3 regions of the Vibrio sp. 2433-A1 genome follow, and region 3 is predicted to be linked to each of the others. Evidence: predicted binding sites of a transcription regulator. Region 3 holds the regulator's gene; each other region holds the start of a gene.
The links. Region 3 encodes MetJ, which represses methionine synthesis genes. Its sites were predicted from a motif close to TTAGACNTNTANANGTCTAA; they were not measured.
Positions count from the first base shown of each region.

Region 1: metN (methionine ABC transporter ATP-binding protein MetN) is a predicted target of MetJ. The motif match lies at 3,609-3,628, and genes of this name have one in related genera.
Region 2: metH (methionine synthase) is a predicted target of MetJ. The motif match lies at 704-723, and genes of this name have one in related genera.

Region 1 is NZ_JBRESC010000001.1:447,115-452,992, forward strand. It holds gene treB (PTS trehalose transporter subunit IIBC) at 1-1,247, opposite strand, end outside; gene treR (trehalose operon repressor TreR) at 1,441-2,388, opposite strand; gene ACU01J_RS02120 (MliC family protein) at 2,464-2,811, opposite strand; gene gmhB (D-glycero-beta-D-manno-heptose 1,7-bisphosphate 7-phosphatase) at 2,860-3,411, opposite strand; gene metN (methionine ABC transporter ATP-binding protein MetN) at 3,728-4,762, shown strand; gene ACU01J_RS02135 (methionine ABC transporter permease) at 4,752-5,429, shown strand; gene ACU01J_RS02140 (MetQ/NlpA family lipoprotein) at 5,470-5,878, shown strand, end outside.
Region 2 is NZ_JBRESC010000003.1:270,200-276,077, reverse strand. It holds gene ACU01J_RS05180 (cation:proton antiporter) at 1-603, opposite strand, end outside; gene metH (methionine synthase) at 772-4,452, shown strand; gene mgtE (magnesium transporter) at 4,521-5,876, opposite strand.
Region 3 is NZ_JBRESC010000024.1:50,088-55,965, forward strand. It holds gene ACU01J_RS18775 (malic enzyme-like NAD(P)-binding protein) at 210-1,487, shown strand; gene metJ (met regulon transcriptional regulator MetJ) at 1,596-1,916, opposite strand; gene ACU01J_RS18785 (O-succinylhomoserine (thiol)-lyase) at 2,135-3,301, shown strand; gene ACU01J_RS18790 (bifunctional aspartate kinase/homoserine dehydrogenase II) at 3,301-5,712, shown strand.

The DNA.
Region 1 (5,878 bases), on a different contig from region 3:
CCTGCGCTACCACAAATTGCCGCAGCAATCGCACTACCAATCATCGCGCTTAGCATTGGAAACTTGTATTTCAAGTTGATGCCATACATAGCAGGCTCTGTAACACCTAGGTAAGCAGAGATAGCCGCTGGTACCGAAATATCACGCTCGCCATGCTTTTTACTAATGAGAATGACACCGACAACTGCTGATGCTTGCGCAATGTTTGACAATGCAATCAGTGGCCAAATTGGGGTGCCGCCAAGTTCTTGCATTAGCTGCAGATCAACCGCGTTAGTGGTGTGGTGAATACCAGTAATCACCAATGGCGCATAAAGAAAACCAAACACCATTGAGCCAATCATAGCGAAATCACCTGTCATCGCTGCTTTGGCTGCAAATGCAACACCATCACCTAATACGCGACCAAAAGGACCGATTAGTGAATGGGCTAGCACAACAGAAACAATGATAGATACAAACGGTACAACCACTAAGTACAAGTACGACGGAACGATTCGCTTTAAGTTGGTTTCAATAAACGCCAGTGCGACACCAGCCAGCATCGCTGGAATGACCTGAGCTTGATAACCCACTTTTTCAATCACAAATAAGCCAAAGTCCCACACTTCTGGAACTTGCTTACCAATCAAATAAGCGTTCATCAACTGTGGCGATACCAGTGTGATACCTAAAGTAATACCAAGAATTGGCGTGCCACCAAGCTTCTTAACCGTAGACCAACACACACCGACAGGAAGGAAGAAGAAGATCGCTTCACCAATCAACCATAGGAAGCTATGTACTGTTGCCCAAAATTGGCTAATTTCAGTCAGCGACTGACCATCAAACATTTTGATGTCGCCAATCACGTTACGGAAACCAAGAATTAGACCACCTGTAATGATGGCAGGAAGCAGCGGCACAAAGATTTCAGCGAGATGGGAAATACCGCGTTCCAAGATGTTCATGTTCTGGCGAGCGGCTTGTTTGGCTTCGTCTTTTGACGCCTCGCTCTTACCAGCTAGCTCGATAAGTACCTTGTATACTTCATCAACTTCAGTACCAATCACAACTTGAAACTGACCTGCGTTAGTAAAGCAGCCTTTAACTAAAGGCAGTGCTTCTAGCGCTTTCTCATCAGCTTTGCTTGTCTCATTCAATACAAAGCGAAGGCGAGTTAGGCAGTGACTTACGCTCGCGATATTGTCACGTCCACCGACTAGTTCAATTAGACGCTCAACTTCTTGTTTCGCTATCTTACTCATATCCATGTCCACCCTAATTGGATTCTCATTCTGTTCAATTCAAACTGACTTGATATTCTTTGGTTTACATTTTTGGGAACATTCCCAATGATGGTTATTATACTGTCAGATCTAATTTTGAATTAAAATGGGAACAGTCCCATTAATTGAATAAGATCACAGTATAATTTTAAATCACTTTAGAAATAATGGCTTATAGAGCGAGCGGTTCCTGAGTAAGATGAACCTGTTCTTTTTCGCCATTTATATGAGAGATCAACAGGTTAGCCGCTTTTTCACCAGCTAAAGAATAGCCAGGGTCTATGCTGAATACTTTGGGGAAAAGAAATGAAAGTAGCTCATTTCCACCGACGCCCGTCACTATCACGTCTTCTCGGTTGAGCTCTTGCAAACGCTTGATCACGCCTAAGGCTAAGGTATCACTGGCACACACAATCGCTTCAGTCTGCTCGGTCAAGACATTATCCACCAGCAAATAAGCACTTTCGTGGTTGAGCTGTCCAGTTTGATAATGAGCCACCACCGAATGGCGCTGACACCAATTTAGGTAAGCGTTGAGACGTAACTGACCAGTCGTTTTATCACTAGGATCGACACCAATAAAGCCGATATTGTCGACATCCTTTTCTTGTAGGTATTCCAGAGCTTTGGTAATGACTAGAGCATTATCGTAGTTAATCGAAGAAACTTTATCAGTATCCATGGCGATAACAACACTACGATTTTGCCAGCTGGAGAGCTTATCAATATCAAAATCACTAAAACCAAACACAATCACACCATCGACATTACGCTTCTTGAGCACATCAAGGTGATCATTGGTCTTATCTCGGTCGAATTGGCTTTCCATGATCACCACGTCATAGCCTGCTGCATAAAGCGTGTTGAGCATACTACCGACAGCTTTGTTCTCAGATGGCGAGTCTAAGCGAGAGATAATCACCCCGACCACTTTTTGGCTGCCACCACGCATCGACTGGGCAGACTTAGAAGGCACATAACCGGATTCTTGAATCACGCGTTCGACTTTTTCTCGTGTCGCGGGCTTTACTTTGGGATCGTTCGTCAACACACGTGATACGGTCGATTTACCAACGCCAGACAATTTGGCGATATCAAGAATGGTTAGTTTTTTGCTCATAGGTGTTTAAGATACTTAGGGTGCTGATATGAAGTAATGGAGGCAAACATTCTGCCTCCGAGTCATGATTGGCTATTATTCTTCGGTTACACAGTTCTTGTAAACGACGCGCCCTAACTCTAAGCGAGCTTGATTGCCTTTTGTGAAAAGCGTCACTGGATTTAGCGTCTCAGAGGTACCGTCATCAAGAATATACTTAACACCTGAACCTGAACGCACTCGAACTAGGCGGTAGTCATTTTCAGGAAGGCGTAATAACGCTTTGGGGTCATTTGGCATATAAGCCACTTTAAAGCTCTTATCCTCTTGGCAAGCATAGCTTTTAAACTCACCTTGGTATGCGCTCTTAGGCTCCACTTCGTTGTATGAACACCCAATAAGACCCACTCCGACAAGAGCGACTAATAATGCACGATACTTCATCAAAACCTCCAGAGAAAATAAAGGTCGCACGTAGCGACCTATCTGAGCTTATTTAGTTAGGAATGCTGGAACATCTTTAATACTATCAAGCACAACGGATGCTATCGTCTCACCCTTTTCTGTCACTGGCTTACCTGTACGAACTAAAATCTTAGTCCCAACGCCAGCGGCTTCGGCTGCCATCATATCTTCAGCTTTATCGCCAACCATAACAGAGTTAGCCATATCGATTTTTAAGAAATCGCGAGCAGAGATAAACATACCTGGCTTTGGCTTACGACAATCGCAATCTTCTTTATATTTACCTTGACCATGTTCAGCATGATGCGGGCAGTAGTAAAAACCATCGAACTCAACGCCATTATCGACAAAGTTCCAGTCCATCCACTGAGTTAAGTCTAGGAAGCGATCTTCACTGAACTTGCCACGTGCTATACCTGACTGGTTGGTTACTAAGACCAGTAAGTAGCCCATATCTTTCAGTTTCTTGGTCGCTTCAAACACGCTTTCAATAAATTCAAAATCGTGCTCATCGTGTACATAGCCATGATCTACGTTAATCACGCCATCACGATCTAAAAAGACTGCTGGTTTCGCCAAAATATGCTTCTCGTTATTTGCTTTATATAAAGAAGATTATACCCAAGTCGTTGCAATATGCCATCTTATCAAGCGCGGCAAACCCTCAGTCATAGCAAGGAACAGGTTGGTTAATCTAGCGATATTCTGGTAACCAAACTTAACGCTTATTGCCGAAATCTCTATCTAATGACAAATTGATTTGGTCAATAATACGTTTAGACGTCTAGACGTAAAAATATCTATTGACAGCTTTCGCACAAAGCCATAGCATCCTCTAGTAAATGAGATATAGTTCAAAATAATCTACTGCTCCTAAGCTGAAACGAGTTTCTCGATGATTGAAATTAATCAAGTAAATAAGGTGTTCTATCAAGGTACTAAGGAAATCCATGCCTTGAAAGAGATTAACCTACAGATCCCACAGGGAAATATCTTTGGTGTTATTGGCTCGTCAGGAGCAGGGAAAAGTACACTTATTCGTTGTGTAAACATGCTAGAAGCCCCTACAACGGGTTCTATTATTGTTGATGGTGTGGATCTCACTAAGCTATCAAAATCGGAGCTGTGTGAAGCTCGCCGTAACATCGGTATGATTTTCCAGCACTTTAACTTGCTCTCTTCACGTACCGTGTTTGACAACGTCGCACTACCTTTAGAGCTAGCAGGTAAAGATAAGGGCCATATTTCAGCAAAAGTGACTGAGTTGCTAAAACTGGTGGGCTTAGCTGATAAGCATGAAAGCTACCCAGCCAACTTAAGTGGCGGCCAGAAGCAACGTGTTGCGATTGCCCGCGCTCTAGCGTCTGATCCTAAGGTGCTTCTGTGTGACGAAGCGACCAGCGCACTTGATCCGGCAACAACTCAATCGATTCTAGAGTTGCTGAAAGAGATCAATCGTAAGTTAAATATCACCATTCTGCTCATCACTCACGAAATGGATGTAGTAAAAAGCATCTGTCATGAAGTAGCAATCATTGGTGGCGGTGAATTGGTTGAGAAAGGTACCGTTGGCGAGATTTTCGCGCACCCTAAAACAGAGCTGGCACACCAATTTATTCGCTCGACACTCGATCTATCGATTCCTGAAGATTACCAGGCTCGACTACAAGAAACTCGTGTTGAAGGAAGCTACCCACTTGTTCGTTTAGAGTTTACTGGTGCGACCGTTGATGCGCCTTTAATGACTCAGATTGCTCGTAAGTTCAATATTGATGTGAGCATCCTAAGCTCGGATCTCGATTACGCTGGCGGCGTTAAGTTCGGCATGATGGTGGCTGAGCTGTTTGGTAATGAACAAGATGACAATGCAGCGATTGAGTTCCTGCGTGAGCACAATGTAAAAGTAGAGGTGCTAGGTTATGTCCTTTAATGAAATTTCACAGTGGCTGAGCCTCAACAGCAACCTATTGCTTGGTGCAACGTGGGAAACACTCTACATGGTTGCAGTCGCAGGTATCGTTGGCTTTGCGGTGGGTATTCCACTCGGTGTTATTCTTCATATTACCAAGAAAGGCGGACTACTTGAGAATACCAAACTTAATGGGATTCTTGGTGCTGTGGTCAACATAGGCCGCTCAGTACCATTCTTAGTACTGATGGTAGCAATCATTCCGGTGACTAAGCTGTTAGTGGGTACCTTTATCGGCACCACAGCAGCAATCGTACCGCTCACGATTGGCGCAATCCCATTTGTTGCGCGTCTGATTGAAGGTGCTTTGTTAGAAGTTCCGACGGGCTTGGTTGAAGCAGCGCAGTCTATGGGCGCAACACCAATGCAAATTATTTCTAAGGTACTGCTTCCTGAAGCGATGCCTACGATTGTTAACTCGGTAACGATTACCCTAGTGACGCTAGTCAGCTACTCTGCAATGGCAGGTACAGTAGGCGGCGGTGGTCTAGGCGACGTCGCGATTCGATACGGCTTCCACCGCTATGATGTCGTGATTATGGCAGTGACAGTTGTGATGTTAATCGTACTCGTGCAAATCATTCAATCTATCGGTGATGCGATTGTTCGTCGCGTTGATCACCGATAAAAATATAACAAATTCAAAGATTATTCATAAGGAGATAGTGATGAAATTCAGTATTAAAGGTCTTTTGACTATAGCAGCAGCAGCGTCTGTACTAGTTCTAGCGGGTTGTGGCGAAAAAGAAGCCGACACAAGCAAAATAAAAGTAGGTGTAATGGCGGGTGCTGAAGCACAGGTTGCTGAAGTTGCAGCAAAAGTGGCTAAAGAGAAGTATGGCCTAGATGTGGAGCTTGTTACTTTCACGGATTACGTAACGCCAAACGCAGCACTGGATGACGGTTCAATCGACATCAACGCATTCCAACATAAGCCATACCTAGATCAGCAAGTAGCTGACCGTGGTTACAAGCTAACTATCGCGGGCAATACATTTGTATACCCAATTGCTGGTTACTCTAAGCAAGTAAAATCGGTTGATGAGATCCAAGATGGCGCTCGCATCGCAGTACCAA
Region 2 (5,878 bases), on a different contig from region 3:
AGTAACGCTACTAATTGTTGGTGCTTCTGTTCCAAAAGCTATGGTGAAGATGGTGACAAAAATGACCAAACCAAAACCATCATTGAATAAAGACTCGCCTTCAATTTGGGTAGAAATACGCTTTGGAGCTTTGAGCTTTTTAACAATAGCCAAAACTGCAATTGGGTCAGTCGGTGAAATCAAGGCACCAAACAGTAAGCAGTAGACCAAATCAAATTGGATGCCGATGAACTGACAGAATCCGTAGAGTACGAAACCAATAAAGAAAGTCGAAAATAGCGTTGCGGCTAATGCTAAAATCGCAATTTCCCATTTTTGATCTTTTAAGTGTGGCAATTTGATTCCCAAACCGCCAGCAAATAGTAAGAAGCCTAAGATGCCTTTAAGCAAGAAGTCTTCAAAATTGATGCTTGCAACAGTTTGGGATGCAATCTCTGCTAATTGAAACCAATTATTCTGACCTGCAATTAGGATGATTAGGGAAAGCATCATTGAGCCTGCGGTAATTGCAATGGTGGTTTGCATTTTACCTATCTTACTGTTTACAAAAGCAATCAACATAGCCGCAGCAGACAGAAAGCAAAGCGTGTAATAGACTGACATTAGACTTTTACCATGTAACAAAATATGAATAGGAATTTTCTGATGAGTTTGTTCAAATAGCAAACATTATTTGTCAGCTTTAAGTCATCAATTTCCTTATTTAGACGTCTAGACTCCTTTTTAATGTGTGATAGGATGGAATGATAACTAAAGGAATGAGGCTGTACTGTGGGAAGTAATGTAAGGCAACAGATTGAAGCTCAATTAAAGCAACGTATTCTCTTGATCGATGGTGGTATGGGCACCATGATCCAAGACTATAAACTTGAAGAGCATGATTATCGTGGAGAGCGTTTTGCTGATTGGCATTGCGATTTGAAAGGTAATAATGACCTTTTGGTACTGTCTCAATCAAAGCTGATTAAAGATATCCATCTTGAATATCTAGAAGCCGGCGCAGATATTCTTGAAACCAACACATTTAACGCGACCACTATCGCGATGGCTGACTATGATATGGAAAGCCTCAGTGAAGAGATTAACTTTGCGGCCGCTAAGTTAGCGCGTGAAGCTGCGGATGAGTGGACGGCGAAAACACCAGATAAGCCTCGTTACGTTGCTGGCGTACTTGGTCCAACTAACCGCACATGTTCTATCTCACCAGATGTAAACGATCCTGGTTATCGTAACGTCAGCTTTGATGAGCTTGTGGCGGCATATTCTGAGTCAACCCGAGCACTGATCAAAGGTGGCTCCGACCTTATTTTAATCGAGACTATTTTCGATACGCTTAATGCTAAAGCATGTGCCTTTGCCGTTGACTCGGTATTCGAAGAGTTAGGTATTGCTCTTCCAGTGATGATTTCCGGTACGATTACCGACGCATCAGGTCGTACACTCTCCGGTCAAACGACAGAAGCTTTTTATAACTCTCTACGTCACGTGCAGCCAATTTCATTTGGTCTTAACTGTGCTCTTGGCCCAGATGAACTTCGTCCTTATGTCGAAGAGCTCTCCCGCATATCTGAGTCGTTTGTCTCTGCGCACCCTAATGCTGGTTTACCGAATGCATTTGGTGAGTATGACTTGACTCCTGAAGATATGGCCATTCACGTTAAAGAGTGGGCGCACAGCGGCTTCTTAAACCTTATTGGTGGTTGTTGTGGTACAACCCCAGAGCATATTCGCCAAATGGCCCAAGCTGTAGCTGAGATCACTCCTAGAGAATTACCTGATCTAGTGACCGCTTGTCGTTTATCCGGTTTAGAGCCACTAACCATCGAAAAAGAAACGCTATTTATTAACGTTGGTGAGCGTACCAATGTGACGGGTTCTGCTCGTTTTAAGCGTCTGATTAAAGAAGAGCTTTATGATGAAGCGCTGGAGGTTGCTCGTCAGCAAGTTGAAAACGGTGCTCAGATCATCGATATCAATATGGATGAAGGCATGCTTGATGCGGAAGCCTGTATGGTGCGCTTCCTTAATCTATGTGCGTCAGAGCCTGAGATTTCGAAAGTTCCAATCATGGTCGACTCTTCTAAATGGGAAGTTATCGAGGCTGGCCTCAAATGCATTCAAGGCAAAGGCATCGTTAACTCTATCTCGTTAAAAGAGGGTAAAGAGAAGTTTGTCGAACAAGCGAAGCTGATCCGTCGTTATGGTGCTGCGGTTATCGTGATGGCATTTGACGAAGTCGGTCAGGCCGAAACGCGTGAGCGTAAGTTAGAAATCTGTACCAACGCGTATCGAATCTTAGTTGATGAAGTGGGCTTCCCACCGGAAGATATTATTTTTGACCCGAATATCTTTGCCGTCGCGACAGGTATTGAAGAACACAACAACTACGCCGTTGATTTTATTGAAGCGGTTGCAGATATTAAACGCGATTTACCACATGCAATGATTTCTGGTGGTGTCTCAAACGTTTCGTTCTCATTCCGAGGCAATAACTACGTCCGTGAAGCGATTCATGCGGTGTTCTTATACCACTGTTTCAAGAACGGTATGGACATGGGCATCGTTAACGCAGGTCAGCTTGAAATTTACGACAACGTGCCAGATAAGCTGCGTGAGGCGGTAGAAGATGTGGTTCTTAACCGTCGTGATGATGCGACTGAACGACTGCTTGATATCGCTGCGGAATATGCAGGTAAAGGTGTCGGTAAAGCAGAGGATGTTTCTGCACTTGAGTGGCGTACATGGCCAGTAGAGAAGCGCCTTGAACATGCATTGGTGAAAGGCATTACCGAGTACATTGTTGATGACACCGAAGAGGCGCGTGTTAATGCAGCTAAGCCACTAGAGGTGATTGAAGGCCCTCTAATGGATGGCATGAACGTTGTCGGTGACCTGTTTGGTGAAGGCAAGATGTTCTTACCACAGGTTGTGAAATCAGCGCGTGTAATGAAGCAGGCGGTTGCTCACCTAGAACCTTATATCAACAAGGAGAAGCAAGCTGGCTCTACAAATGGAAAAATTTTGTTAGCGACGGTAAAAGGCGATGTGCACGATATCGGTAAAAATATCGTTGGTGTGGTTCTGCAATGTAATAATTACGAAATTATCGACCTTGGTGTGATGGTGCCTTGTGAGAAGATCCTAAAAGTTGCTAAAGAAGAGAACGTCGACATCATTGGTCTATCTGGCTTGATTACTCCATCACTGGATGAAATGGTGCATGTTGCTAAAGAGATGGAGCGCCTTGAGTTTGATCTGCCGCTACTGATTGGTGGTGCAACGACCTCGAAAGCGCATACTGCGGTAAAAATTGAGCAGAACTACAGCAAGCCAGTCGTATATGTAAATAATGCTTCACGTGCGGTAGGTGTGTGTACCTCACTGCTATCTGACGAACTTCGCCCGGCATTTGTTGAAAAGCTCGATGCAGATTATGAACGTGTGCGTGATCAGCATAACCGTAAAAAGCCCCGCACTAAGCCAGTAACACTAGAGCAAGCGCGTGCCAACAAGGTTGATATTGATTGGGACAACTACACTCCGCCAGTGCCAGCTAAGCCGGGTGTACATGTGTTTGATGATTTTGATATCGCGACACTACGCAACTACATTGACTGGACGCCATTCTTTATGACTTGGTCGCTGGTGGGGAAATATCCTAAGATCTTTGAACATGAAGAAGTAGGCGAAGAAGCTCAACGCTTATTTAAAGATGCCAATGAGTTGCTAGACCGTGTTGAGAAAGAAGGCTTAATGCAAGCGCGTGGTATGTGTGCATTATTCCCAGCTGCAAGTGTTGGTGATGATATTGAAGTCTACACCGATGAGTCGCGTACTGAAGTGGCTAAAGTGTTGTGTAATCTGCGTCAGCAAACTGAAAAACCAAAAGGCTTCAATTACTGCTTGTCTGATTACATTGCACCGAAAGAGTCAGGTAAGAAAGATTGGATTGGTGCCTTTGCCGTCACTGGTGGTATCAATGAGCGTGAGTTGGCCGATGAGTACAAAGCCCAAGGTGATGACTACAATGCGATTATGATTCAGGCGGTTGCCGACCGATTAGCAGAAGCATTTGCAGAGTGTCTACATGAGCGTGTGCGTAAAGAAATCTGGGGTTATGCCGCTGACGAGAACTTGTCGAACGAAGAGCTGATTCGTGAGAAATACCAAGGCATTCGCCCAGCACCAGGCTATCCAGCTTGCCCAGAACACACAGAGAAAGGCCCTTTGTGGGAGCTGATGAAGGTAGAAGAGACGATCGGTATGACCCTCACGTCGAGTTATGCAATGTACCCTGGTGCATCTGTGTCGGGTTGGTACTTCTCTCACCCTGATTCACGTTACTTTGCGATCGCTCAGATCCAGCATGATCAAGTTGAGAGCTACGCTGATCGTAAAGGTTGGGATATGCTTGAGGCTGAGAAGTGGCTTGGGCCAAACATTAATGGTTAGAGCTGAAGGCTAGAACAAGTAAAAGCGCAGTTATTACGACTGCGCTTTTTTGTATCAGCTAATTGGTACTAGATTAGAATGGTTGCTAAACCTAAGAACACCGATAGACCAATCACATCGGTTACCGTGGTTAGCGCCATACCGCCAGCAAGGGCAGGGTCGATATTCATCTTCTTTAACAGAATAGGGATGGTTACCCCAGCGATGCCTGCGACGAGTAGGTTAGTGAGCATGGCTGCGGAAATAATCCCACCGAGCATCCAATTTCCTTTCCAAGCCACAACAATTCCGCCAATGATTAAAGCCCACATGATGCCGTTGAGTAAGCCGATGGCTGCTTCTTTCATCAGTAGTTCGCGTTTGTTGGAGTCACCAATATGACCCAGTGCCAAACCTCGAATTACAAGTGCGACGGTTTGGTTACCTGCAACACCCCCCATAGAAGGAACTATGGTCATCAATACAGCGATTGCCGCCATTTGATCTAAGGTGGCTTCAAACATATTGGAGACAGAAGCTGCCGCCAATGCTGCAAGTACGTTAGCGCCTAACCAGACACTTCGTTTACGTGCAGATTTAACCACAGGCGCAAAGGTATCTTCGTCATCATCCATACCCGCCATGCTCATCATCGAGTGCTCGGCATCTTCACGGATAACATCAACCACGTCATCGATGGTGATACGACCGACCAGATGCTGGTTCTCATCGATAACCGGCGCTGATACCCAGTTACGGCGCTCAAACAGGCTAGCGATATCAGAATCACTCATTGTCACGTCGATCGCTTCATCTGCATCTTCCATGACATCGCTGACTTTGACATCTGGCTGAGTCGTTATAAGGGTTGTGATCGGTAATTCACCGATTAAGCGGCTTTCTTCATCGATAACGTACAAAGCATCTGTGGCTTCTGGGAGCTCGCCTTTCATACGTAAATAACGCAAAACAACATCGACATCAACATCACCACGAATGGTTATGACGTCGGTGTTCATCAAGCTACCAGCTGTATCTTCTGGGTAGGAAAGGGCGGTTTCGACCAGTAAACGCTCTGCTGCATCCATCTGCGATAGAACTTCGCGAGAAACGTCATCAGGCAAGCTACGCAGTACGTAGGCAACATCATCGGTTTCCATGCCTTCGGTCGCTTCAGCAAGCATCTCTGGCGCCATTTTTGACACCAGATCGTCTTTCACATCCTCATTTAATTCATCAAGGATCTCACCGTAATCTTCGGGATCGGTAAGTTGCCAAAGTACTTCACGGCTTTTTCGCGGTGAGGCTTCTAACAGGTGGGCAATATCTTCTGGCTCCATATCCTGCAATTGGCGACGGACATGAACAAAGCGGCCATTTTCTAATGCTTCTGTGACTTCTTGGAGGGCTTGGTGAGCTTGGTCGAATTCTATTTGCTCTGCCATTG
Region 3 (5,878 bases):
TTATCTGCTACCGACCAAATTGCTATTTTTCAGAGTAATCTATTGCTAAATTTTAGATTCGCTAGCCATATCTCTATTCATCTGGTCTTATCTCCAGTTATTTACCGCATTTTATTGCTTTAGCTCGCATTATGACCTTTGCAGCTTGACTTAGTTACTCTAAAATGGATTTCCCCATTATTTATAATTAATAACGAGTACCTACACCCATGTCAGACGACAATCTCCAAGAATTATCCCCAGAAGAACAATTCCGCCAACAAGCACTGGACTACCATGCTTACCCTACACCAGGAAAAATCGCTGTCGCATTAACGACTCCAGCTGAAACAGCTAAGGATCTCGCACTAGCATACAGCCCTGGCGTGGCAGAACCTGTACGTGAAATCGCGCAAAACGCCGATAACGTTTACAAGTACACTTCGAAAGGAAATATGGTTGCAGTTATCTCAAACGGCACTGCCATTCTTGGTCTAGGTAACTTAGGTCCTCTAGCATCAAAACCAGTAATGGAAGGTAAATCACTTCTATTCAAACGTTTTGCAGGTTTAGACTCAATTGATATTGAAGTAAAACACCGCACTATCGAAGAGTTTGTTGATACTGTGGCAAACATCGCTGACACCTTTGGTGGTATTAACCTAGAAGACATCAAAGCACCTGATTGTTTTGAAATTGAAAAGCAGCTTATCGAGCGTTGTGATGTACCTGTATTCCACGATGACCAACACGGTACGGCGATTGTAACGGCTGCCGGTATGCTTAATGCGATTGAGTTACAAGGCAAAAAATTAGAAGAAGCAACAATTGTGTGTCTGGGTGCTGGCGCTGCTGCTGTTGCATGTATGGAGCTACTGATCAAATGTGGCGCAATGCGCGAAAAAATCTACATGCTTGACCGTAAGGGTGTCATTCACACTCGTCGTGACGACCTGAACGAATATAAACAACTGTTCGCTAACAACACAGATAAGCGCACGCTAGAAGACGTGATTGAAGGGGCAGATCTGTTCTTGGGTGTATCGGGTCCTAACCTACTGTCACCAGAAGCGCTTAAGCTAATGGCTGACAAGCCTGTTGTATTCGCATGTTCGAACCCAGATCCAGAGATCAAGCCAGAACTCGCTCACGAAGTGCGTGACGATCTAATCATGGGTACGGGTCGCAGCGATTACCCGAACCAAGTTAACAACGTACTTTGTTTCCCATTCATCTTCCGTGGCGCTCTTGACGTACGCGCAAGTGAAATTAACGATGAAATGAAACTGGCAGCGGTGGATGCAATTCGTCAACTAGCTAAAGAAGAAGTGCCAACAGAAGTACTGGCAGCAGCAGGTGTTGACGCGCTTTCGTTCGGCCCTGGTTACATTATTCCAAAACCAATGGACTCGCGTTTACTGCCTCGCGTAGCGAAAGCGGTAGCTCAAGCAGCGGTTGATTCAGGTGTTGCTCGTATCGAGATGCCAGAAAACTACATGGCAAGCTAATCCGCTTTAATCATGGACAATAAAAAACCGCTCTCCAATGGAGAGCGGTTTTTTTGTATCTATTCAGTATTGGCTCACAGCGAAAAACTAAGGTGCTTGTGGTTTTTATTATTCTTCGTCAAACGCTTCGAATTCAATACCCATCTCTGTCATCAGTTTTTTCACTTCAGCAGGAATATCGTCTGGGCGATCTTTACGTAAATCTTCATCCGTCGGCAATGGTTGGCCTGTGTAAGCATGAAGAAATGCTTCACACAATAGCTCGCTATTGGTTGCGTGGCGGAGGTTATTAATCTGACGACGCGTACGCTCATCAGTCAATACCTTCAATACTTTCAATGGAATAGAAACGGTAATCTTCTTTACTTGTTCGCTTTTCTTTCCATGTTCAGCATATGGGCTTATGTATTCGCCATTCCAATCTGCCATTGCGCACCTTTTGTAAATATTTATGTTTGAAATTAGAAAACGCAATTTTAGCGGGATTTATGGCCATAAGCAAAGACATATAGACGTCTAGAAGTGTTGACGGCCACAAAAATGACAAGTAAAGTGGACAGATATCGATTGGAATAACATATATCTAACAACCAACAGGTATAGCGTATTCCCTACTAGAAGTCACTAAAGTTCGAAAGGAAACACTTATGAGCACCCGCAAACCAGCCACAATCGCGGTACGTACTGGTATCGAGTCTGACACTCAGCATCACGCAGTGGTTCCACCAATCTACCTATCGACCAACTATGGCTTCCCGGCATTTGGCGAAGTACCAAAATACGACTATACCCGCTCAGGCAACCCAAACCGTGGTTTACTTGAAACCGCTCTGTTCGAGTTAGAGTCTGGTAAAGGCGCTGTCGTCACCAACTGTGGCACCTCAGCACTTAACCTTTGGGTATCCGCTTTCTTAGGCCCAGATGACCTTATCGTGGCACCGCATGACTGTTACGGCGGTACTTACCGTCTATTTAACACCCGTGCCAATAAAGGTGATTTCAAAGTCAAGTTTGTTGATCAATCCGATCAGCAAGCCTTCGCCGCCGCTATCGCGAAAAAGCCTAAATTAATTCTGTTAGAGACTCCTTCTAACCCACTCGTACGAGTGGTTGATATTGCGAAGGTGTGTGAACAAGCCAAACAAGTCGGTGCTTTGGTTGCTGTCGACAACACCTTTTTGACACCTGTGTTCCAAAAGCCTTTAGAGCTTGGCGCTGACTTTGTTATCCACTCAACAACGAAATACATCAACGGCCACTCTGATGTGATTGGTGGCGTGGTAATCACTAAAACTGAAGAGCATGCTGAAGAGCTAGCTTGGTGGGGCAACTGCATCGGCGCAACGGGCACACCGTTTGATAGCTACATGACGCTACGTGGTATTCGCACTTTAGGCGCGCGTATGAAAGTGCACGAGGAAAGCTCAAGTAAGATCTTAAGCTATCTACAAACTCAAGAGTTAGTTGGTAGCATCTATCACCCAAGCCTACCGGAACACCCTGGTCACGAGATTGCTAAAAAGCAGCAGTCAGGCTTTGGTTCTATGCTCAGTTTTGAGTTCGCCGGTAGCTTTGAACAATTGAAATACTTTGTTGGTGAACTGGCTTTGTTCTCACTCGCCGAGTCACTTGGTGGTGTAGAAAGCCTAATTTGCCACCCTGCCTCTATGACTCACCGTGCAATGGGTGAAGAAGCACTTGCCGAAGCAGGAGTATCTCAACAACTGCTTCGCTTATCAGTCGGTTTAGAAGATGCAGATGACTTAATTGAAGACCTTCAACAGGCATTTGCTAAAGCTAAGGAGGCATTCTAATGTCTATCGAGCGTCAGCTACATAAATTTGGTGGCAGCAGCTTAGCAGACCCTGAGTGCTACCGCCGCGTAGTGGGAATACTTAAAGAATACTCAAAGCCTGATGACCTAATTGTGGTCTCCGCGGCCGGTAAAACAACTAACCGCCTCATCGCCTTTTTAGAAGCGTTGAGTAAAGATGGCCGCCTTGCCCATGAAGAGCTTCAAAGCCTACGTCAATTTCAGATTGAACTGGTCGAAGCGCTGCTAAGTGGTGAAGAGCGCGAGCAACTTCTAGCACCCCTACGTGATGAATTTAGCACCCTTGGTGAACTCACCTATCCGCTCACAGAAGCTGAAAAAGCAGCAGTTCTTGGTCACGGTGAAATGTGGTCATCACGCTTACTGTCTGCTTTGCTAAATCAAAACCAATTACCTGCTGTAGCTCAAGATGCGCGCGCATTTCTTCGCGCAGAAGCAGGCACTCAGCCGGAGGTTGAATTTGGTACGTCTTATCCATTGATTAAAGAAGTCTTAGCACAACATTCCCACCATCGTATCGTCATTACTGGCTTTATGGCTCAAGATAGCCAAGGCCATACTGTATTGCTTGGCCGTAATGGTTCCGATTACTCAGCGACAGTAATCGGTGCATTAGCCGAAGCAAGCCGAGTGACAATTTGGAGCGATGTAGCCGGTGTTTACAGCGCAGATCCTCGCTTAGTCTCTGATGCCTGTCTATTACCTTTATTACGTTTAGATGAAGCCAGTGAGTTGGCACGTCTAGCAGCTCCGGTTTTACACAGCCGTACATTGCAGCCTGTCGCGCAAAGCACTATGGATCTGCACCTACGTTGCAGCTACCAGCCAGAGTCTGGCTCAACCCGTATTGAACGTGTACTGGCATCAGGCCGCGGAGCCAAAATTATTTCGTCACTTGATGAAGTACTTCTAATTGAACTTAACTTTGCTTCTGGTCACGACTTCCAACGTGTCGAAAATGAGGTACTAACTAGCCTTAAACGTGCCCAGCTAGAGCCGCTCACTTACGAGTCACAGCCTGATCAGCAATGTCTGCGTTTAGCCTACACCGCAGAGATCGCTGGCGGAGCACTAGAGTACTTGCAAGATGCTGCTATTGAAGCCGAAATTAAGCTTAAAGAAGGCTACTCAATGGTGGCTGCAGTTGGTGCAGGTGTAACAACCAATGCCAATCATTGCTACGGTTTCTACCAGCAGCTAAAGAACGCACCAATTGAATTCATCTCTGAATCATTGTCTCGCTTAAGCTTAGTCGCGGTAATACGTACTACAGACACCAATCCCCTGGTTAAATCAATTCATAGCCAACTATTCCAAGCGCAAAAGCGTGTTGCGATCGCGCTGTGTGGCAAAGGCAATATCGGTTCAAGTTGGATTGAGCTGTTTACTGAGCAGAAAAATGAACTAGACAAGCGCCACGGCATGAATTTCGAACTTGTCGCGGTTGTCGATAGTCAGACCTATTGGCTCGATTCAAACGGTATTGATGCAAGTAAAGTGGCAGCGCATTTTGATGAAGAGTCAGTCAGCCACGAAGGTAACAACTGGATTGAACAACTAGGTGCTCTACAAGGTTACGATGACGTCGTTGTACTTGATGTAACTGCAAGCCAAACTCTAGCGAGTCGCTATCTTGAAATTGCCGAGCAAGGCATGCACTTAATCTCGGCCAATAAAGTCGCAGGCTCAGCATCAAGTGAGTACTACCACCAAGTACAAGATGCATTTGCGAAAATTAATCGTCACTGGTTATACAATGCGACTGTTGGTGCAGGTCTACCAATTAACCATACCGTGCGTGACCTGCGCGAAAGTGGTGATGACATTACTGCACTTTCAGGCATCTTCTCAGGAACACTTTCATGGCTATTCCAGCAGTATGATGGCACGATTCCATTTGCAGAACTTGTCGACTTAGCTTGGCAACAAGGCCTTACTGAACCAGATCCACGCAGTGACCTCGATGGTTCTGACGTAATGCGCAAGCTGGTCATCCTCGCTCGTGAATCTGGGCTTTCGTTAGAGCCAGAATCAGTCAAAGTTGAAAGCCTAGTTCCAGCAGAGCTTGCCGACATCTCTTTAGATGAGTTCTTCGATAAAAGCCAACGACTAAGCGAGCTACTCGCAGAGCGCCTAGAAAAAGCTCAGCGCGACGATAAGGTCTTAAGGTATGTCGCACGCTTAGAAAAAAATGGAACGGCTACTGTAGGTGTAGAAGCACTAAATAAAGAGCATGCGTTAGCCAACCTCTTACCATGTGACAACATCTTCGCGATTGAAAGTAAATGGTACAAAGATAACCCACTGGTTATCCGTGGTCCTGGTGCAGGTAGAGAAGTGACTGCGGGCGCCATTCAATCAGATCTCAATCTTCTTTCTAGCTTACTTTAAGCAAAATAGGCGCAGTCATCACTGCGCCTAATACTCTTACTCAATCATCATCAATCGATTTAAACTCAACTTAAACTCCCTTCATAATTAACTTGAGAAAAATTCATAATCGTACGGTTGACATTAAATCGTATTCAATACATTCTGTAGACATATAGACGTCTAA